Regions from separate parts of the Caballeronia sp. J97 genome, predicted to be linked through region 2. Evidence: riboswitches for the same ligand, from Rfam matches in the RefSeq annotation. Region 2 holds a riboswitch; the other holds the start of a gene.
The links. A riboswitch is a leader RNA that binds a small molecule or an ion and turns the genes downstream of it on or off. The one in region 2 is predicted to bind glycine.
Positions count from the first base shown of each region.

Region 1: another riboswitch for glycine. It lies ahead of gcvT (glycine cleavage system aminomethyltransferase GcvT); the one in region 2 lies ahead of U4Y90_RS23495 (D-amino acid dehydrogenase).

Region 1 covers NZ_CAJMZL010000013.1:172,217-183,338, forward strand. The annotation lists gene U4Y90_RS18625 (c-type cytochrome) at 1-119, shown strand, start outside; gene U4Y90_RS18630 (UvrD-helicase domain-containing protein) at 181-2,268, opposite strand; gene U4Y90_RS18635 (oxidoreductase) at 2,414-3,460, shown strand; glycine riboswitch at 3,543-3,646, shown strand; glycine riboswitch at 3,658-3,787, shown strand; gene gcvT (glycine cleavage system aminomethyltransferase GcvT) at 3,905-5,026, shown strand; gene gcvH (glycine cleavage system protein GcvH) at 5,088-5,468, shown strand; gene gcvP (aminomethyl-transferring glycine dehydrogenase) at 5,524-8,454, shown strand; gene U4Y90_RS18655 (alginate lyase family protein) at 8,637-9,683, shown strand; gene U4Y90_RS18660 (L-serine ammonia-lyase) at 9,705-11,093, shown strand.
Region 2 covers NZ_CAJMZL010000020.1:94,442-105,563, forward strand. The annotation lists gene U4Y90_RS23480 (MFS transporter) at 1-598, opposite strand, end outside; gene U4Y90_RS23485 (helix-turn-helix transcriptional regulator) at 742-1,560, opposite strand; gene U4Y90_RS23490 (cation:proton antiporter) at 1,628-2,881, opposite strand; glycine riboswitch at 2,999-3,086, shown strand; glycine riboswitch at 3,090-3,192, shown strand; gene U4Y90_RS23495 (D-amino acid dehydrogenase) at 3,258-4,535, shown strand; gene U4Y90_RS23500 (VOC family protein) at 4,647-5,120, shown strand; gene U4Y90_RS23505 (hypothetical protein) at 5,161-5,454, opposite strand; gene U4Y90_RS23510 (GlxA family transcriptional regulator) at 5,563-6,528, shown strand; gene U4Y90_RS23515 (aspartate aminotransferase family protein) at 6,551-7,852, opposite strand; gene U4Y90_RS23520 (LysR family transcriptional regulator) at 7,930-8,814, shown strand; gene U4Y90_RS23525 (helix-turn-helix transcriptional regulator) at 9,036-9,545, shown strand; gene U4Y90_RS23530 (VOC family protein) at 9,542-9,958, shown strand; gene U4Y90_RS23535 (SLATT domain-containing protein) at 10,034-10,549, shown strand; gene U4Y90_RS23540 (hypothetical protein) at 10,855-11,122, shown strand, end outside.

The DNA of each region.
Region 1 (11,122 bases), on a different contig from region 2:
ACACGGTCTACAACTACGCACTCAAGGGCAAGGGCGCGATGCCGCCGAAGGGTGGATCCAACGCATCGGATGCGGATGTCAAGGCCGCCGTCGATTACATGGCGAACGCGGCGAAGTAAGCCGGCCAGACGCAAAAAACCCCGCGCGAGCGGGGTTTTTCAATGGCGATGCCGAAACGCGTCAACCCTTCTGCAACATCGCCTTGAGCATCGCCATGCGATCCTTCGGCGACAAGGGCGCTTCTTCGGCCGTCGGCGGGGGCGCATCGTCGAGCAGCATCTCGGGGATGAACCGCGACGGCTCGCACACCACCGTCTCCCGCGCGCGCTTTCTCTTCTTGCACCAGTTCAGATGCAGACTGCGCTGCGCGCGCGTGATCGCGACATACATCAGCCGACGCTCTTCCTCGATACGTGAATCGTCGACCGGCGCGTCATCGTCCGAGCCGCCGCGATGCGGCATGATGCCTTCCTCCACGCCCACCAGAAACACGTGCGGATACTCCAGCCCCTTCGACGCATGCACCGTGGATAAACGCACCGCGTCCGGATCTTCCTCCTTGCCCTCGAGCATCGACATCAGCGCGACAGTCTGGATCAGGCCAAGCAGGTTCTTGCCTTCATCGGCGAAACCGTCGGCGGTGTCGAAGCCGGTCTGTTCCGTTCCGGGCGCGGCATCGGGTTTCGTGCCCTTGCGCTTCAGCCATTCGAGAAACTCGAGCACGTTTTGCCATTTGGACTGGGCCTGCCGCTCGTCGTACGCATCGTAGAGATACGACTCGTAGTGGATGGCTTCCATCATGTCGTCGAGGACTTCAGTCGCGGGATCGCGCGCGGCGCGGTCCGACAGGCGGCGAATCCATTCGCAGAACGTGCGCAACGGCTCGACCTGCCGCGCCGACAGCCGCGCCTCGATGCCGCCCATGAACACCGCCTCGAACAGCGACACCTTCGCCGCGCCGGCGAACGCGCCGAGCGCTTCGAGCGTCGTATTGCCGACACCGCGCCGAGGAGTCGTGATTGCGCGGATGAACGCGGGATCGTCGTCGGGATTCGCGATCAGACGCAGATACGCGATGAGGTCCTTGATCTCGGCTTTATCGAAGAACGACTGTCCGCCGGACAGCACATAAGGAATGCGCTCGCGTCTCAACACCTGTTCGAAGATGCGCGCCTGAAAGTTGCCGCGATAGAGAATCGCGTAATCGCGAAACTGCGTGCGCCGCTCGAACTTGTGCGCCGACAGCCGGAACACGACGGATTCCGCCTCGTGCTCTTCGTCGTTGCAGCCGGTGACGGTGATCGTGTCGCCCATGCCGTGCTCGGACCACAGCTTCTTCTCGAACAGCTTCGGATTGTTCGCGATGACGTTGTTCGCCGCCGTCAGAATGCGCACCGTCGAGCGATAGTTCTGCTCCAGCTTGATGACGTGCAGCCTCGGGAAATCCTTGCCGAGCTGCGCGAGATTTTCGATGGTCGCGCCGCGCCAGCCATAAATCGCCTGGTCGTCGTCGCCCACGGCTGTGAATGCCGCGCGCGGGCCGGCCAGCAGCTTCACCAGCTCGTACTGGCACGCGTTCGTGTCCTGGTACTCGTCGATCAACAGATAACGCAGACGGTTCTGCCACTTGTCGCGCACCTGTTCGTTCTGCGCGAAAAGCTGCGCGGGCCGCAGGATCAGATCGTCGAAATCGAGCGCCTGGTACGCGTGCAGCGTCGCCGCATAGCTGCGATAGACGATCGCCGCCTGATGCTCGTCTTCGTTGCTCGCGAGCACGGACGCCTGATCGGGCGACACCATCGCATTTTTCCACAGCGAGATGATCGACTGGATCTTCCGGATCAAGCCCTTGTCCGTCGTGCCGAGTTGCTCCTGCACCATGCCGAAGCAATCGTCGGCATCCATGATCGAGAACTGCGGCTTGAGCCCGACATGCTCCGCTTCCTGGCGCATGATCTGCACGCCGAGCGAATGGAACGTGCAGATCGTCAACTGATTGACGGGGATCTTGCGGCCTTCCTTGCCGGGCGTCGTGAGCGTCTTGCCTTCGAGGAGCTTCGCCGTGCGCTCGCGCATTTCGAGCGCGGCCTTGTTCGTGAAGGTGAGCGCGGCGATGTGCTTCGGCTCGAAGCCGCGCCCTTCGATCAGATGGGCGATCTTCTGCGTGATCACGCGCGTCTTGCCGCTGCCCGCACCGGCGAGCACGAGACAGGGACCATCGAGATAGCGCACGGCTTCGCTTTGCGCGGCGTTCAGACCTGCGGACATCGTTTTGGGCTTTTGGAGTTGGGGCGCGCTTAGCTGAAACCCGCGCGCGGAGGAGAGCGCGATGTTAACACGATCGTCGCGGCGCGGTTCCGGCCCTCGTTCGTGCCACAATATCCGATCGATTTCCCAACAGGACGATGCCCGCATGGAAACAGCACTGAAAGTCGGCGTAATGGGCTACGGACTCGCGGGCGCGACGTTTCACGCGCCCGTCATCGAGCACTGCGGCCGCGCCGAAGTGACCGCGATCGCGACGAGCCAGGCCGAGCGCGCGCAGGCCGATTATCCGAACGCACGGATCGTCGCGGATCTCGACGCCTTGCTCGCCGTCGACGAGCTCGAATGCGTCGTCGTCGCGACGCCGAACGACACGCACTTCGATCTCGCGCATCGGGCGTTGTCAGCGGGCAAGCACGTGGTCGTCGACAAGCCGGTTACGCTGTCCGCGCGCGATGCCCGCACGCTCGCCGATCTCGCCGCGCAACGCGGGCTAGTGTTCGCGCCGTTCCACAACCGCCGCTGGGACGGCGATTTCATGACGGTGCGCGCGCTCATCGAAAGCGGGCGGCTCGGGCGCGTCACGCATTACGAATCGCATTTCGACCGGTTCCGTCCCAAAGTGCCGCAACGCTGGCGCGAGGAAGCGGAGCGCGGCGGCGGCCTGCTTTTCGATTTGGGGCCGCATCTGATCGATCAGGCGCTGACGCTTTTCGGCGCGCCGCAGACGGTGACGGCGTTCGTGAAAGCGCATCGCGATCACGCGCACGCGCCGGATTACGTGCATCTCGTGCTCGGCTACGACGACAAGGAAGTGATCCTGCATGCGAGCGCGCTTGCGGCGCTGGAGCCGCCGCGTTTCGCGATCCACGGCACGCGGGGCAGTTATGTGAAGTACGGGCTCGATACGCAGGAAGATCAGTTGCGTTCCGGCATGCGGCCGGGCAATCCGGAATTCGCGAAGAATCCGCCGGGCGTGCTGCGCGAAGTCGATGGCGACCTCGATCTGCGTCACGAATTCGCCACGAAGGACGGCGCGTATGTCGAGTTTTACCGGGCGCTGGCGGCATCCATTCTGGATGGCAAGCCGTTTCCGGTGTCCCCGCAGGACGCGGTCGATACGATGACGGTCATCGAACTGGCGATAGAGAGCGAGAAGGAAGGGCGGCGGGTGGCGTTCCGGCGCATCGGCTGAACACGGTTCAGCGTTCTCGTGCGCTGTCCATCAGCCGTACCCGAATCCGTTTGACAACCCCAATTCGGTCGCGTAAATTCTGCCGCACGCGTCGGGAGAGCGCGTGGCCGCTGTTGTCTTCAGCATGGCCGCGCCGCCGAAGGGGCATACCCGCAAACTCTCAGGCAAAAGGACCGACGGCGTCGAGGAAAGCAATTTCCTCGCACTCTGGAGAGCGGCAGCGGCTTCATCGATGAAGCCAGTTGCCCACCGAAGGGGCGCGCGATGAACCGTCAGTCACGCTGAGGTTCGCGCAATCTCTCAGGTACCGAGGACAGAGGGGTCACGCATCGCAACCGCTACGCGGCATGGGCCTTGCGCGCTGCTTCCGGCAGCACGAAAGGCGCATTCGGCAGGCGAATTGTGCGCTGCGTGGCCTTTTTTGTTCTGCGAACCGAGGCCCCGATGACTTCTCTTCAACACACGCCCTTGCACGCTGCTCACCTCGCGCTCAATGCGCGCATGGTCGATTTCGGCGGCTGGGACATGCCCGTCAACTACGGTTCGCAGATCGACGAACACCGCGCGGTGCGCACCGACGCCGGCATGTTCGACGTGTCGCACATGCGCGTCGTCGATTTCGAGGGCGAAGCTGTCCGCGAATTCTTCAAGTACGCGATCGCCAACAACGTCGACAAGCTCACGACGCCCGGCAAGGCGCTCTACTCGTGCCTGCTCAACGGCGACGGCGGCGTGATCGACGATCTGATCGTCTACTACTTCTCCGAAACGAGCTTTCGCGTTGTCGTGAACGCGGGCACGGCCGAAAAGGACATCGCCTGGTTCGGGCAGTTGAATGCCGAAGGCGAATTCAATCTCGCCATTACGCCGCGCCGCGATCTCGCGATCATCGCCGTGCAGGGCCCGAACGCGCGCGAAAAGACCTGGCAAGTGCTGCCCGACACGCGCGCGCAGACTCAGGACATCAAACCCTTCAACGCAGTCGTTTTCCCGTCCACACACTATGGCGAGCTGATGCTCGCGCGCACCGGCTACACCGGCGAGGACGGCTTCGAGATCGTCGTCCCGGCGACGCACGTCGAAGCGCTGTGGAACGCATTGCGCGACGCGGGCGTGAAGCCTGCCGGACTCGGCGCGCGCGACACGCTGCGGCTGGAGGCCGGCATGAACCTCTACGGTCAGGACATGGACGAAACGGTCTCGCCGCTCGACGCCGGCCTCGCGTGGACCGTCGATCTGAAGGCGGAACGCGATTTCGTCGGCCGCAGCGCGCTGGAGGCGCACGGCTCGAAGGCGAACTTCGTCGGGCTCGTGCTCATCAAGGAAAACGGCAAGGCGGGCGGCGTGCTGCGCGCGCATCAGAAGGTCGTCACGGAACACGGCGACGGCGAGATCACGAGCGGCACGTTTTCTCCGTCGATGCAGGAATCGATCGCGTTCGCGCGCGTGCCGACGGCCGTTGCCGTCGGGGACACGGTGCAGGTCGTCATCCGCGACAAGCAACTTCCGGCGCGCGTGGTAAAACTTCCGTTCGTGCGCAACGGCAAGGTTTTAGTGGCTTTGTGAAGCCGTCGCGCCCGTTCCCTCCGATCAAGAACCTCACGAAAGAACCACGAAGGAGCATCCAATGAGCATCCCGGCCGATCTGAAATACACCGAATCGCACGAATGGGTCCGCACCGAATCCGATGGCACGCTGACCGTCGGCATCACCGATCACGCGCAGGAAGCGCTCGGCGACATCGTCTTCGTCGAACTGCCCGCGGCGGGCAAGACCGTCGCGGCGGGCGACGCGATCGCGGTGATCGAATCGGTGAAGGCCGCATCCGATATCTACGCGCCGGTCTCGGGCGAGATCGTCGCGGCGAACGACGCGCTGACGTCGTCGCCCGATCAGGTCAACGGCGCGCCGTACGAAAGCTGGCTCTTCAAGATCAAGCCGGCGGGCGACGCCGGTCTCGACAAGCTGCTCGACGCCGAAGGCTACGGCAAGTCGATCGGCGAATAACCTATCTCAATGACGATGGCGGCTCCTTCAAGCGAGCCGCATCGCAGGAATTCACATGAAGCTCGAACACCCGGATCGCCTGATGAACCGCACCTCCCTGTCACTCGCCGCGCTCGAATGCCACGACGCATTCGCCGAGCGGCACATCGGCCCCGATGAGGCGGACCAGCGCGCGATGCTCGACGCGCTCGGTTTCGCGTCGCGCGCGGCTTTCATCGACGCGGTGATTCCTGAATCGATCCGCCGCAAGGAAACGCTGCCGCTCGGCGCGTTCACGCAGCCGAAGAGCGAGGCGGAAGCGCTCGCGTCGCTGCGCAAGCTGGCGGACGAGAACCTGGTGTTTCGAACCTATATCGGCCAGGGTTACTACGGCACGCACACGCCGGCGGTGATCCTGCGCAACGTGCTCGAAAATCCGGCGTGGTACACGGCTTACACGCCGTATCAGCCGGAGATTTCGCAAGGGCGTCTCGAAGCGCTGCTCAATTTCCAGCAGATGGTGATGGACCTGACGGGCCTCGCGATGGCGAACGCGTCGCTGCTCGACGAAGCCACCGCCGCCGCCGAAGCGATGACGCTCCTGCAACGCGTCGGCAAGCCGAAGTCGAACGTCTTCTATGTCGCCGATGACGTGCTGCCGCAAACCATCGAAGTCGTGCAGACGCGCGCGAAGCCGGCGGGCATCGAGGTGAAGGTCGGTCCTGCCGCCGATGCCGCGAATGCAAACGCGTTCGGCGTGCTGCTGCAATATCCGGGCGCGAACGGCGATGTGCGCGACTATCGCGCGCTGGCCGAGGCGATCCATGCGGCGGGCGGCCACGTCGTCGCGGCGGCGGATCTGCTCGCGCTGACGCTCATCACGCCGCCGGGCGAGTGGGGCGCGGACGTCGCGATCGGCAATACGCAGCGGTTCGGCGTGCCGATCGGCTTCGGCGGTCCGCACGCGGCCTACATGGCCGTGCGCGATGAATTCAAGCGCCAGATGCCGGGCCGTCTCGTCGGCGTGACCGTCGACGCGCAAGGCCATTCCGCGCTGCGTCTCGCGCTGCAAACGCGCGAACAGCACATCCGTCGCGAGAAGGCGACGTCGAATGTCTGCACGGCGCAGGCGTTGCTCGCCATCATGGCGAGCATGTACGCGGTGTATCACGGCCCGCGCGGCCTGAAGACGATCGCGCTGCGTGTGAACCGCGTGGCGTCGGTGTTCGCGGCGGGCCTGAAGAAGCTCGGCTATGCGATCGCCAACGACAGCTTCTTCGACACCGTCACCGTCGACAGCGGCGCGAGCACGACCGCGCTGCATCAGGCCGCTTACGCCGCGCATATCAATCTGCGCCACGTGAGCGCGAGCCAGGTGGGCGTGTCGCTCGATGAAACCACCACGCGCGACGACTTGCTCAAGCTCTTCGCGCTGTTCGCCGAAGTGGCGGGCAAGACCGAAACGTTCGATATCGACGCGCTCGATCAGGCCGCCCCCGATTCGCTTCCGGCGGAACTGCACCGGACGAGCGATTACCTGACGCATCCGGTTTTCAATCGCCACCACTCGGAACACGAAATGCTGCGCTACCTGCGCAGCCTCGCCGACAAGGACCTCGCGCTCGACCGCACGATGATCCCGCTCGGCTCGTGCACGATGAAGCTCAACGCGACATCCGAAATGCTGCCGGTCACGTGGCCCGAGTTCGCGCAGATTCATCCGTTCGCGCCCGCCGAGCAGACGGTCGGCTATCGCACGATGATCGATCAGCTCGAACAGATGCTCGTCGCCTGCACGGGCTATGCGGCCGTGTCGCTGCAGCCGAATGCCGGCTCGCAGGGCGAGTACGCGGGCCTGCTGATCATTCACGCGTATCACGAGTCGCGCGGCGAAGGGCATCGCAACGTGTGTCTGATTCCGGCATCCGCGCACGGCACGAATCCGGCGTCAGCACAGATGGCGGGCATGCAGGTCGTCGTCGTCGCGTGCGATGCGAACGGCAACGTCGATATCGAAGATCTGAAGGCGAAAGCCGGCAAGCACTCGGCGAATCTCGCGGCGATCATGATCACGTACCCGTCGACGCACGGCGTGTTCGAGCGCAACGTCCGCGAAATCTGCGACATCGTGCATTCGCACGGCGGTCAGGTGTATGTCGACGGCGCGAACATGAACGCGATGGTCGGTCTCTGCGCGCCCGGCCAGTTCGGCGGCGACGTGTCGCATCTGAATCTGCACAAGACCTTCTGCATTCCGCACGGCGGCGGCGGGCCGGGCGTCGGCCCGGTCGCGGTCGGCGCGCATCTGGCGAAGTTCCTGCCGAATCAGGCGTCGACCGGTTACAAGCGCGACGAAGCGGGCATCGGCGCGGTGTCGTCGGCGCCGTACGGCTCGGCCGCGATCCTGCCGATCTCGTGGATGTACATCGCGATGATGGGCGCGCAAGGTCTCACGGCCGCCACCGAAAGCGCGATTCTCGCGGCGAACTATGTCGCGAAGCGCCTCGCGCCGCACTTTCCGGTGCTGTACAGCGGCGCGGGCGGCCTCGTCGCGCATGAATGCATTCTCGACGTCCGTCCGATCAAGGAATCGAGCGGCATCTCGGTGGAAGACGTCGCGAAGCGCCTGATCGACTACGGCTTCCACGCGCCGACGATGAGCTTCCCGGTTCCCGGCACGCTGATGGTCGAGCCGACGGAATCGGAATCGAAGGAGGAACTCGACCGCTTCATCGACGCGATGATCGCGATCCGCGAGGAAATCCGCGCAGTGGAAGAAGGCCGCGCGGACCGCGAGGACAACGTGCTGAAGCACGCGCCGCATACGGCGGCTGTCGTCGCATCGGACGACTGGGCGCACGCGTACACGCGCGAAGCGGCGGCATATCCGGTGAAGTCGCTGGTGGCGCGCAAGTACTGGTCGCCGGTGGGCCGCGCGGACAACGCTTACGGCGATCGCAACCTGATGTGCTCGTGCGTGCCGGTGTCGGAATACGCGGACGAGTAAGACGCCGAGCAGGAACCTGAGAGAGGGCCGCCCGAAAACGTAAAGCTTCGTCGGGCGGTTTTGCGGCACGTTCCAGAACAGCTAACATCTCACCCCGGACCAAAAAGCCAAAACAGGGAGTTCACATGGCGCTCAAGGTGCGAGAGGTGAAAGGGACGTACCGCGCGTGCGTGGCGCTGGCGATGCTCGGGGCGATGTCGATCGCTGCATCGCCCGCGCAGGCCGCGATGAATTTCTGCGCCGCGCCCGCGATGCAGACGAGCGAGCGCACCAACGCCGATCCCGGCGTGAAGGCGCTCGTGAAGATGGTGCAATCGCACGTGAACGATCAGCCGAAGCCGCGCGCGAGGCTGCACACCGAAGGCACGCTGCCGCACGAAGGCATCTACGACGAGAGCGTCGAAGCGGAGAAGGACCTCGGCCTGATGCGCGACGCCGCGCTCGCATGGCGCGCGACCGGCGACGAGCGCTATCTGCGCCTCGTCGACCGTTTCCTGTTCGCGTGGACGACGACCTATCAGCCGAGCTTCAATCCGATCGACGAAACGAATTTCGAGTCGCTGATCCTCGCGTACGACCTCACGGCGAGCGCCTTGCCGGTCAAGACGCGCAATGCGGCGAACGCGTTCATCACGAAGATGGTGAGCGGTTATATCGCCGATATGGACAAGCAGCCGCGCCCGCTCACGGGCAACTACCGGAACAACTGGCAGAGCCATCGCGTGAAGCTGGTGGCGATGGGCGCGTTCACGATCGATGACCGCAAGCTCGTCAACGCGGCGCAGCGGTTGTTCGTCGAGCATATCGGCGACAACATCGCGCCGGACGGATCGACGGTCGACTTCGCCGAACGCGACGCGCTGCGCTACGTCACCTACGATCTTCAACCGCTCGTGACGGCGGCGCTCGCCGCGCGGCGGCACAACCGCAACTGGCTGCCCGAGCGCGCGCAGTCGGGCGCGACGCTCGCCGAAGCGCTCAACTGGCTCACGCCGTATGCGCTCGGCACGAAGACGCACGATGAATTCGTGAAGTCTTCCGTGCCGTTCGACGCCAAGCGTCGCGAGGCAGGCTTGCCAGGATTCTCGGGTCAATGGGATCCGAAGAACGCGGCGGAACTCTTTCATCTGGCGGCGCGGCTTGACGGCCGCTACACGCCGGTGGCGCTGCGGCTCGCACCGACGCCGCCCGCGTGGCTCGCGGTGTGTCTGCCGCTGCCGGCGCGCTAACTTTCAAAGTCAGGAACCATCATGGCAGTCAGCGTATTCGACCTTTTCAAGATCGGCATCGGACCTTCGAGCTCGCACACCGTCGGACCGATGCGCGCGGCGTTGATGTTCGCGCAGGGGCTCGAGCGCGACGATCTGCTGGAATCTACGGCATCGGTGAAATGCGAGCTCTACGGTTCGCTCGGCGCGACGGGCAAGGGTCACGGCACCGACCGCGGCGTGATGCTCGGCCTGATGGGCGACGCGCCCGATACCGTCGATGCGTCGAGCATCGTGCCTCGTCTGGAGCAGGTGCGGACATCGAAGACGCTTGCGCTGCTCGGCGCGCACAAGATTCCGTTCACGCTCAAGGAGAACATCGCGTTCTACCGGCAGGCGCTGCCGGAGCATCCGAACGGCATGAAGCTTTACGCCTTCGATGCAAGCGGCGCGCTGCTGCGTGAGGCGACGTATCTGTCGGTCGGCGGCGGCTTCGTCGTGACGGCGGGCGCGGCGAACACGGCGGTTCTGACGGCGCACGAGCAATTGCCGTATCCGTTCCAGACGGGCGACGAACTGATGAAGATGTGCGCGGAGTCGGGCAAATCCATCGCGCAACTGATGTGGGAAAACGAGCGCGTCTGGCGCAGCGAAGAGGAGATTCGCGCCGGACTCTTGCGCATCTGGGACGTGATGCAGGACTGCGTCGCGCGCGGTTGCGGCATCGGCAATCCGGAAGCGGAGGGGCATTTGCCCGGGCCGTTCCAGGTGAAGCGTCGCGCGCCGCAGCTTTACAAGGCGTTGGCGGGCAAGCCGGAGCAGGCATTGCGCGATCCTTTGTCGATGATCGACTGGATCAATCTCTACGCGATCGCCGTGAACGAGGAGAACGCGATCGGCGGGCGCGTGGTCACGGCGCCGACCAACGGGGCGGCAGGGATCATTCCGGCAGTGCTGCATTACTACGACCGGTTCGTGCCGGGATCGAACACGCAGGGCGTGATCGATTTTCTGCTGACGGCCGCTGCGATCGGCATTCTGTACAAGATGAATGCGTCCATTTCGGGCGCGGAAGTGGGGTGTCAGGGCGAAGTCGGCGTCGCTTGTTCGATGGCGGCGGGCGCGCTGGCCGCGGTGCTCGGCGGGACGCCGGCGCAAGTCGAGAACGCCGCCGAGATCGGCATGGAGCACAACCTGGGGCTGACCTGCGACCCGGTCGGCGGGATGGTGCAGATTCCGTGCATCGAGCGCAACGCGATGGGTTCGGTGAAAGCCGTCAACGCGGCGCGCATGGCGATGCGCGGCGACGGATCACACTACGTTTCGCTCGATTCGGTCATCAAGACCATGAGAGAAACCGGCGCGGATATGAAGACGAAGTACAAGGAGACGTCGCGCGGCGGGTTGGCGGTGAATATCGTGGAGTGTTGAGGGATTGATGCCTTCGCGCAGACATCGCC
Region 2 (11,122 bases):
ACGGCAAGCCTTCGAGCAGAAACAGCCATTGCCAGCCCTTCAGGCCGAGCGTGCCGTCGAGCGCGAGAATGAAGCCCGAGAGCGCGGAACCGACGGCGGCGGTCACGGGCATCGCGATCATGAAGAGCGCGTTGGCGCGCGCACGATAGGCGCCGGGAAACCAGTACGTGAGATAGAGCAGGATGCCCGGCAGAAAGCCCGCTTCGGTCACGCCGACGAGCACGCGCAACACATAGAGCGACGTGGGGCTCGTCGCGAACATCGTGGCCGTGGAAGCGAGGCCCCACGCGATCATGATCGTGCCGATCCAGCGGCGTGCGCCGATGCGCGCGAGCACGATATTGCTCGGAATGCCGCACGCGATGTACGCGACATAGAAGAGCGTCGTCGCGAGCCCGAATTGCGTGCTCGTGAGGCCGAGGTCCTTCATCATCGTCAGTCCCGCGAAGCCGATGTTGATGCGGTCCAGAAACGAAAAGAAGAACAGCACGAAGAGAAACCACAGCAGATGCCGCGAGACCTTCGCGATGACGGGTTGTTCGTGCGTGTGAGTTACGGGGGTTGCGCCGAGCGCACCGCGTGCGCGTGTGGTTTCCATGTCGTCGTCTCCGGTCGTGTCGCTGTGTCGGACATCTGTTGGCTCGGAGTATGGAGCGCGCGATGCGGCCGTCTGTCCTCAATTTGGGTACAGCGCGAGCGTGCCGGCGGCTCGGGGAAAACACGGATGCGCGCGATGTTTCGTCAGACCTTACCCGGCCCGATGCACAGCGCGAAGAGTTGCCGCTGGCTCGAAATGCCGAGCCTGCGATACGCGCGCTTTTGATAGGTGACGACGCTCGTCGCCTTGATGCCCATTGCGTCGCCGATTTCCTGCGCGGTGCGTCCTTCGAGCACGCCGGTCAGCACGTCGAGCTCGCGCTTCGACAGTTCGGGACACAGCCCGCGCACGCGCGCGAGCATCAGATGCGAGATCGGCATGTCGCGCTGCCCGCAGATCGCGTAGTGATGCTTCGCCGCATGCGCGATGAGCGGCGCCATCGCTTCGATCATCGCGATCTCGCGCGGATGGTAGTTGCCGAAGCGCGTGTCGCGATAGAGATTCACCGAGAGCCAGAGGTCGGCGCTCGGCTGCACGAGCAGCGACACGCGATCCGATACGTTCGGCTGGTGATAGCACGCCGCGCGATACGCCTCGTTGGCGATGTCCTCGCTGGTCTGCCGATGCAGCACGAGCATGGAGCCGGGCTTGTCGTTGCGCGCCGACGAAACGATCTTTTGATTGCCGTCGAGCGCATAGAAATGGCGCGCGTAGGTATCGGCGACATCGCGCAGAAACCGCCCGCCGCGATGATCCGCGACCGACACCGTGCGTGGCCGGTTGCCGAACTCGTACGCGAAGATCGTGCATTGCGAGATCGCGGCGACATCGCCGAGCAGCCTCAGCACTTCGGCGGCGAGCGCGTTGGAATCTTCGCTGCCGATCGACGACACGAGCCCGGTTGCGCGGCTGAGATCCAGTTGCCCTTGTGAGGAGAGGCGGTCGAGTCGCCAGGAGCGCATGATGGGCGGAACGAAGAGCGTGTCGATGCCGCTATTCTAAGCCCTCGTTTTCACCCGTTCCCGCCCGCTAGCGCGCGATGGCCGCGCGCAGCGCCGCATTGCGGCGCACGATCCAGTTGAAGAGTGGCGTTGCCATCAGCGTGCTGAGCACGGCCATCAGCACGAGGATCGAGAACAGTCCGGGCAGGATCACGCCCGCCGCGAGGCCGATGTTGATGATGATCAGTTCCATCAGGCCGCGCGCGTTCATCAGCGCGCCGATCGCCATTGCGTCGCCGGAAGGCTCGCCGTTCGCGCGCGCGGCCGCCCAGCACGCGATGCCCTTGCCGCCGAACGACGCGAACAGGATCACGACGGCCGCGAGCATGATGGCGGGGTCCATCAGCATGTCGAGCCGCGTGTTGAGGCCCGAGTAGGTGAAGAATATCGGCAGCAGAAACACGACGACGAAAGGCTGCAGCATCTCGCGCAGCTTTTCCGTGAGCGGGCCGCGCGGCAGCACGACGCCGAGCAGAAAGCCGCCGAACACCGCATGAATGCCGATCGCGTCCATCGCGAATGCGCAGAGCGAGAACAGCGCCAACACCGTGGCGAACACGCTCGCGGGCAGCGGCGCGTCCGGTCTCAATCCGACCGCGAGCCGGCGCAGCAGCTTGCCGCCGGCGAAGATCATGAAGAGCGCGAACGCCGCGCCGCCGCCGATCGCCGCATACGCGCCCATCCACGAGCCGCCGAAGCTCGCGAGCACGATGGCGAGGATGCACCACGCGGCGGCGTCGTCGAATGCGCCGGCGGTCAGTGCGAGCGTGCCGAGCGACGTGCCGGCCAGCCCGCGTTCGTGGATGATGCGCGCGAGCATCGGAAACGCGGTGATCGCGATGGCCGCGCCGAGAAAGAGCGACGCCTCGTAGAGCCGCACTTTTTCCGCGAAGAGGCCGGGGATCGTGTGCAGCCAGGGCGTCAGCGCGAACGCGAGCGCGAAAGGCGCGACGATGCCGGCGAGCGACACGCTCATCGCGCTTTTCGCGCGTGCGCGGAAGTGCTCCGCGCGAAACTCCGTGCCGACCAGAAACATGTAGAGCCCGACGCCGAGCTGCGCGGCGACGTAGAGCATGCCCATCGTCGCCTTGGGAAACAGTGCCTGCTGCCATTGCGGCAGAAGAAGGCCGAAGAGCGACGGACCGAGCAGCACGCCCGCGATCATCTCGCCGACCACTTGCGGCTGACCCATGCGTTGCGCGAGCCTGCCGACGAACTGGCTCGCGAGCACGATCGCGGCGGTCTGGGCGAAGAAGAAGACGGACAACTGGGAAATCGGCATCGTTTGCGGGGCGTAAGGTCTGACGGACGACGGCAGTCTGACGGCGAGGGCGCACGTCTGTCAACGTCGAAGGGACTTGCCACGCGCATTTCCTGCCGGTATCTTCGAGGGGTTCGACAACGCGCCACGGAAGAGCTCGTCCTCGCGACGACGCCGACGGAGCAACCGCCCCGGAAACTCTCAGGCAAAAGGACCGTGCGCGCCGGAACATCTGGAGAGCGGCGCTGCGCGCGCCCACCGAAGGGGAGCCCCCGGCTATCGACCCATGTCGAGCAGCCCGCGGGCGAAACTCTCAGGTACATGGACAGATGGGGCATCGGTGCCGGCCGCGGTATGCGGAAAAGGCCGGCGATGCTCAATCAATCTGGACCATGTCATGTCACGAATCGCCATCATCGGCGCCGGGATTACCGGCGTCACGACCGCTTACGCTCTCGCGCAGCGCGGTTTTCGCGTCACCGTTCTCGAACGTCATCGCTATGCCGCGATGGAAACGTCCTTCGCCAACGGCGGGCAACTGTCGGCGAGCAACGCCGAAGTGTGGAACAGCCGCGCCACCGTGCTGAAGGGCCTGAAGTGGATGTTCACGCGCGATGCGCCCCTTTTTATGAACCCGCGGCCCGGCTGGCACAAGTACAGCTGGATCGGCGAATTCCTGCGTCAGATTCCGAACTATCGTGCGAATACGGTCGAGACGGTGCGCCTCGCGATCGCCGCGCGCGAGCATCTGTTTCGCATCGCTCGGGACGAGCAGATCGAGTTCGATCTGGAGCGGCGCGGCATTCTTCACTTCTACGCCACGCGCAAGGAGTTCGACGCGGCATCGAAGGTGAACGAAATCCTGCGCGACGCCGGACTCGATCGTCACGCGGTAACGCCCGAAGAGATCGCATCGATCGAGCCGACCTTGCGCGGCGCGTTCCATGGCGGCTTCTTCACGCCGTCGGATTCCACCGGCGACATCCACAAGTTCACGCGCGGACTCGCCGATGCCTGCGTGCGGCATGGCGTCGAGTTTCGCTACGACACGTCGGTGCAGGCGATCGATGACCGCGCGGGGCGCTTGTCGCTGACCGTCGAGCATGCGGGCGAAACGCAGGCGCTTCAGTTCGACGGCATCGTGATCTGCGCGGGCGTCGGCAGCCGCGCGTTCGCATCGATGGCGGGCGACCATCTCAATGTCTATCCGGTGAAGGGCTATTCGATCACCGTGTGTCTCGATGATGCGCGCAGCCGCAATCACGCGCCGTGGGTGAGCCTGCTCGACGACCGCGCGAAGATCGTCACGAGCCGCCTCGGCGCGGACCGTTTTCGCGTGGCGGGCACGGCGGAGCTGAACGGCTTCAATCGCGACATTCGCGCGGACCGCATCGCGCCGCTGGTCGAATGGACGCGGCGACATTTCCCCGAGGTATCGACCGCGCGCGTGATTCCGTGGAGCGGCCTGCGCCCGATGCTGCCCAGCATGCTGCCGAAGGTCGGGCAGGGCAAACGTCCGGGCGTGTTCTACAACACCGGGCACGGGCATCTCGGCTGGACGCTGTCGGCGGCGACGGCCGAGCTCGTCGCCGAAGCGGTGTTGCAGGGCGTGCCGCGCAAGCCCGTGCACGCAAGCGCACGGGGCGACACGGAGCGCAGCGAAGCGCTTCTGTGAGCGATGCCCGGCCGTGGCGCTTGGGCGAGCGCCGCGGCCGCGATGCGCCCAAGCGCGTCGGCAGGGGCGTGATATCGTCGGCGTCACTGTTCACTGTCTCAGGAGTGTGCGATGGCCGAGCTCGTCAATTGCCTGTGGTTCGACGGTAATGCGCGTGAAGCGGCGGAGTTCTACGCCGCCACGTTCCCCGATAGTCGCGTCGGAACGGGGCATGTGTCCGCCAAACCGGGCGTGGGGCAGGGACCTGAATTGACCGTCGAATTCACCGTGCTCGGACGGCGCTTTCTCGGCCTGAACGGCGGGCCGAACTTCAGGCCGAACGAAGCGGTGAGCTTCATGGTCCACACCGGCAGCGCGGAAGAAACGGATCGCTACTGGAACGCGATCGTCGGCCACGGCGGCGAGGAAGGTCCGTGCGGCTGGTGCAAGGACCGCTGGGGTTTTTCATGGCAGATCACGCCGAAGCGCCTGCTCGACATCCTCTCCGGCGCCGATCGCGAAGCCGCCCGACGCGCGATGGACGCGATGATGAAGATGAAGAAAATCGACATCGCCGTAATCGAAAGCGCGGCGGCGGGCAAGTGAGCACACGAGCGTCGCGCGGACGGCGACGCTCGGGCATCGTTTATCTGCCCTGGATGAGCAGGCCCAGCGGCGCAAGCGGACCGACCTGCATCAGCTCGTATTTCGCGTGGCCGCCCGCCGCGAGCGGCAGGCTCTCGACGGCCGTCCTGGCCTCGTCGAGCGATTCGACATTCATCAGAAAGACCACGCCCGGCGCGTCCTGCCGATACCAGAACTGTTCAATCTTGCCTTCGAGATAGAGCCCGAGCGTGGCGGGCACTTCTCGCGGCATGATCTGCTGACGTTGTTCCGGCGTGAGCGGCGTGTTGACTGAAGCAATAGCGATGACTTTCATCTCGATCTCCTTGAACGGGTTCATTGCGAAGCGCAACGGAGATCAATGTAGTCGCCGGGAGCAAAAAGCTGTATTGTCGTAAATGACAACTTTAGGGTCATTCACGCCATGCGCATCGCGGTTCTCGCTCTCGATGGTCTGTTCGATACCGGCCTTGCCGTGACGCTCGATACGCTCGCGGCCGCAAACAATCTTTCGGCGCGCGCGATGGGCGGAGCGCCGCGTTTCGACGTGTCGACCGTCGCCGTGCGCAAGCGCGTGCGCTCGGGTCAGGGCTTCGCGATTCCGGTGCAGCCCATCACGCCCGACCTGAAGCCGGACTGGGTGATCGTTCCGGCATTGGGCACGACCACGCCGGACCGGCTGCTGCCCGCGCTCGAACGGGCGGACGTGAAAGACGCGATCGCGCAGTTGCGGCGATGGCGCGACGAGGGCGTGCTGGTCGCCGCCTCGTGCATCGGGACGTTTCTGCTGGCGGAAGCCGGGCTGCTGGATCATCGGCCGGCGACGTCGACCTGGTCGCTCGCGCCGCTCTTCAGGCAACGCTATCCGCATGTGATGCTCGACGAATCGCGCATGCTCGTGCCGACCGACATCGGCGTGACGGCCGGCGCCGCGATGGGCCATCTCGATCTCGCGCTGTGGCTGATTCGCAAGACGAGCCCCGAGCTGGCCGCGCTCGTGTCGCGTTATCTGCTCGCCGATATCCGCACGCTGCAGGCGCCGTACATCATCCCCAATCATCTCGCGCAGGCCGATCCGTTGATCCAGCGTTTCGAACGCTGGTCGCGGGATCATCTGAAGGAAGGGTTTTCGCTGCAGACAGCGGCAAGCGCGCTCGCGACGAGCACGCGCTCGCTGCAACGCCGATGCCGCGAAGTGCTCGGCAAATCGCCGCTGGCGTACTTTCAGGACTTGCGTGTCGAGCGCGCGCAGTCCCTTCTGCACGGCAGCGGCCTCGATCTCGAAGCGATCGCCGCGGAAGTCGGCTACGAGGACGGTGCTACCTTGCGAACGCTGTTGCGCCAGCGCCTCGGACGCGGCGTGCGCGATCTGCGCGCCGAGTTGCGCTGACGATCCCGCTTCGTTCGACCGCCTATAGCGAGCGTTCGATTGCCTTGCCGAGCAGATCGAGACCGAGATCGATCTCTTGCTCGCTCACCGTCAGCGGTGGCGCGATGCGGAACACGCCGCCCATGCCGGGCAACTGCACGATATTCATGCTGAGGCCCAGATTCATGCACTCGCGCGTGATCTTCGCGCCTAGGCCGTCGGCGGGTTCCTTCGTGCGGCGATCCTTGACGATCTCGACGCCGAGCAGCAAGCCGCGTCCGCGCACATCGCCGATGCAGTCGAAGCGCTCCATCAGATCGAGCAGGCCGCGCCTGAGCCGCGCGCCCATCTCGTTCGCTCGCGCGACGAGGCCATCGCGTTCGACGACCTCCAGCACGCGCAGGCCGACTGCGGCGGGCAGCGGATCGGACACGTGCGTCGTGTAGAACAGGTAGCCGAGTTCGTGCGCTTTCTCTTCGATCTGCGCCGAAGTCACGATGGCCGCGAGCGGCAAGCCCGCGCCGAGCGTCTTCGATAGCGTGAGAATGTCGGGCGTGACGCCGTCGCGCTGGCACGCGAACATCGTGCCCGTGCGGCCGATGCCCGTTTGCGCTTCGTCGAGAATCAGCAACATGCCGCGCTCCTCGCACTTGCGCTTCAACGCCGCCATGTAGCCTTCCGGCAATTCGATGATGCCGCCCGAACTCAGAATCGGCTCCGCGATGAAGGCCGCGAGATTGCCGCTCGACTGGCGATCGACGAGATCGAACGCGTAATCCAGTTCCGCGAGCCAGTCGTATCGGCCGTTGCGCTCGAAGCGCGCGCGATACGCGAACGGCGCGGGAATCGCGAACGAGCCGACCGCCGCGGGACCGACGCCCTTGCGCCCGGCGCTGTACGTGGCCGACGCGGCGTGGCCGGTCATGCCGTGCCACGACTGCGCGAAGCCGACGACTTCGTATTTGCCGGTGACGAGCTTCGCCATGCGGATCGCCGCTTCGTTCGATTCGGCGCCGGTGCTGAGCAAAAGCGCCCGATCGAGCCCGGCGGGCGTGATGTCGGCGAGACGCGCCGCGAGGTCGACCACGGGACGCGAAAGCATCCCGCTGAAGAGGTGGTCCAGCTTGCCCGCATATTCGCCGATCACCGACACGATCTCGGGATGACTGTGGCCGAGTACCGCGCTCATCTGTCCCGACGTGAAATCGAGGATCGCGCGGCCGTCGGCGTCGTAGACGAAGCTGCCCTGCGCGCGCTCGATGATCATCGGCTCGAAGGTGGCGCCGTAGCGGATGAGATGTTGTCTGGCGTTCTGCCAAAAGCTTGCGTCGTTGTTCCGGGACACCGTGCTTCTCCTGGCGGAGGGTGGATGGAATTTGCAGTGTAGACAACGCTCTGGTTTTATAGAATCGAATAGTTCTAATGCGAGCTAGAAGAGGGGCTAATACCTTGAGCCTGTCACTCGAAATCGAATTGTTGCGCTCGTTCGCCGTCATCGCGGAAGCGCGGGCGTTGAGCCGCGCGGCGGAGCGCATCGGCAGGACTCAATCGGCGTTGAGCCAGCAGATGAAGCGGCTGGAGGACATCGTCGATCAGCCGCTGTTTCAGCGCACCGGGCGCGGCGTCGTGCTGACGAATCCCGGCGAGCGTCTGCTCGTGCACGCGCAGCGCATCCTGCGTCTGCACGATGAAGCGATGGCCGATCTGTGCGGCAAAGGGCTATCGGGCAGCATCCGCTTCGGCTGTCCGGACGATTACGCCGCCGTCTTTCTGCCGACCTTGCTGCGGCAATTTTCGAGTCAGCATCCGCACGCGCAGGTGGAAGTCGTGTGCGGCCCGACGCCCCGGCTCGCCGAGCAACTGACGAAGCGCGCGCTCGATCTCGCGATGCTCTCGCTGCCCGAAGACCGCTCCGGCGGCGAAATCATCCGGCGCGAGCAACTGGTGTGGATCGGCTGCCCGGGCATGGAGTCCGCGCACTACGATCCGCTGCCGCTCGCGCTGTCCGATCCGGACACGCTCGATCACATCGCCGCGTGCGAGGCGCTGCGGCGCGCGGGCAAGGCGTATCGCATCGCGTACGCGAGCAGCAGTCTTGCGGGGCTCATTGCGCTCGTGCGGTCCGGGCAGGCCTTCGCGGTGATCACGCAGACGGCCGTGCCCGCCGATCTTTGCGTGCTGAACGCGGATACCGGATTGCCCGCGTTGCCGGGCGTCGGCATATCGCTGAAATTCGCGCGGGAGCGTCCGTCGCTGTTGACGGCGGCGTTCGCGGAGCACATCAGGCTCACGCTTCCGTTGTTGTAGCGCGCGTCCGATCGGGCGAAGTAGACCGGAAATCGGCCGCTTTCCGGCGCTTCGCGCATCGGCGTGGCGGGCTACGATGTTATCCATCCCCTCTAGCTCTTTCTCCTCCAAGGGATGAGCGACTTTGGCGTCGCGCGGATTCGTCCGCGCGACGTTTTCTTTTGCGGCGTGGATGGCGCGCGCCGGGCTACACTGGCCGCACACTTTTCGCCCCGAACGCCATGCCATCTCGCGACTCAGACAGCGCCGACGCCTTGCAAGACCCGCCTCTGCTGCGGCGACTGCTGCGCGCTAGGGATCGCATGGATGCGTCCTCGCACGAGGACTGGCCCGTCAGGCGTCTGGCCGAAGTCAGCGGCGTGTCCGAAGCGCATTTCGCGCGTTCGTTCAAGCGGGCGTTCGGCATACCGCCGCATCGCTATCTGTTGACGCGGCGCATCGAGCAGGCCGTCACGCTGTTGCGCGACACCGATCTCGCCATCACGGACATCGCCTTCGTCACCGGCTGGGAGAGCCTCGGCACCTTCGGCCGCATCTTCCGGGATATCACGGGCCGCAGTCCGGGCGCGATGCGCGTCGAATCTCGCGCCGGCACTTCCGCGCTCGACCGCGTGCCGGCCTGCGTGCTGAAGGCCGCGCAGCGTCCCGATCTCACGATCGCAGTTTTGGAGAAGCGGCGGCGCGGCGCCGAAGGTACAGTGCGGCCATCTTCAACGAAGGAGGTCACATGAACCAGGGCATCAGCGTGGTGGGCATCTATGTCGACGATCAGGACGAAGCGCTCGCGTTTTACGTCGACAAGCTCGGATTTCGCGTTCACACCGACGTGCGCAACGGCACGTATCGATGGCTCACCGTGCAGCATCCGGAGCAACCGTCGTTTCAGCTCGGCCTGTTCGCGCCGGGCTCGCCGATTCACGACGACGCGACCGCGCAGACCTTGCGCGCGATGGTCGCCAAGGGCGCGATGCCGGCGCTCGTGCTGTCCGTCGCGGATTGCCGCGCGACCTGCGAGCGGCTGAAGGCGAGCGGCGTGGAGTTCACGCAGGAGCCGGTCGATCGCTACGGCAGCGTCGATGCGGGCTTTCGCGATCCCGCCGGCAACGGCTGGAAGATGATTCAGGCGCCGCGAAACGAGCGCTGAAGCGGCGCGCGATCGGGACACGATGTGTCCGGATACGCAGGGAAGATGAGGTCTGTTTCGCAGAGTGCCTAAAACATGACCGACACGCTTCTTCGATCGCAACCGACCGTTGCCGCTTCCTCGTATGACCCGCCTCGCGACACGCCGGCGCTCGTGCTGGCGTGGATCCGGCGCGCGCGCGAATCGCAGGTTCGTCATTACACAATGGCCGACAGGCTCACGCGCTGCGGCAGGCGGCTCGGCCTTGCGGTCATCGGCATCACGGCGGCCACGGGCACGTCGGCGTTTCTGTCACTCGTTGCGACGGTGGTGTCGCCGGACGTGCGCGTGGTCATCGGCATGACGAGTCTGAGCGCCGCGGTGCTGGCCTCGTTGCAGACGTTCCTGCGCTACAGCGAGCGGGCGGAGCTGCATCGCCGTGCGGGCGCGCAGTACGGCGCGGTGCGGCGGCGTCTCGAGGCGATCCACGCCGCCGATCCTCGCGTGCGTGACCCGTGCGTGATCGACGCGGTGCGCGACGAGCTCGACCATATCGCGCAGACCGCGCCGCATTTGCCGCGCCGGGTGGTGGGCGGGATGTCGAAAGGGTGAGGCCCTATGCGGCTTCGCCTATTCGCCCCAAGACCTTGATTCGACTGATGATTCGGTTTCCTCAAAGCAGAGGTTTGATCTTCCGAAACAATGCCCGGTATGCTACGGTGATTCGTATGTATTACTTGCGACCGGACGATCGCTGATTGTCGATCGGCCTTCCGAACTATTCGGATGGAGTTGTGACAATGGAACAGCGAGGCGATGGCCCGTCGCTTTATTTCGTCATCTGCCCCCGATGTGAAACCCTTTCATCAGTAGAAGAAAGGGTGTGTCCGTTCTGCGGCGCCGACCGGCACGGGGCGGTGTTGACGAAGGGCGCGGAGACGGCGTTGCGCGCGGTCGAGGCGGCGCGGGGCGTGACGCGCCATTTTCAGGAACCCCACGAGGTAGCCCGTGTGCGCTGGTTCGTGCGTCCCAGGACCTACGAGGCGCGTTTACCCGCACCCGCGTCCGTGTCCAGCAGCGCGGCGGTTCTCGACACCCAACGTTCATCCCATTCGATTCTTGCGACCGTCGCAATGGCCGCCGTCGTGCTCGGGGCGTGCTTCATCGCGCGCGCTTACTTCGAGC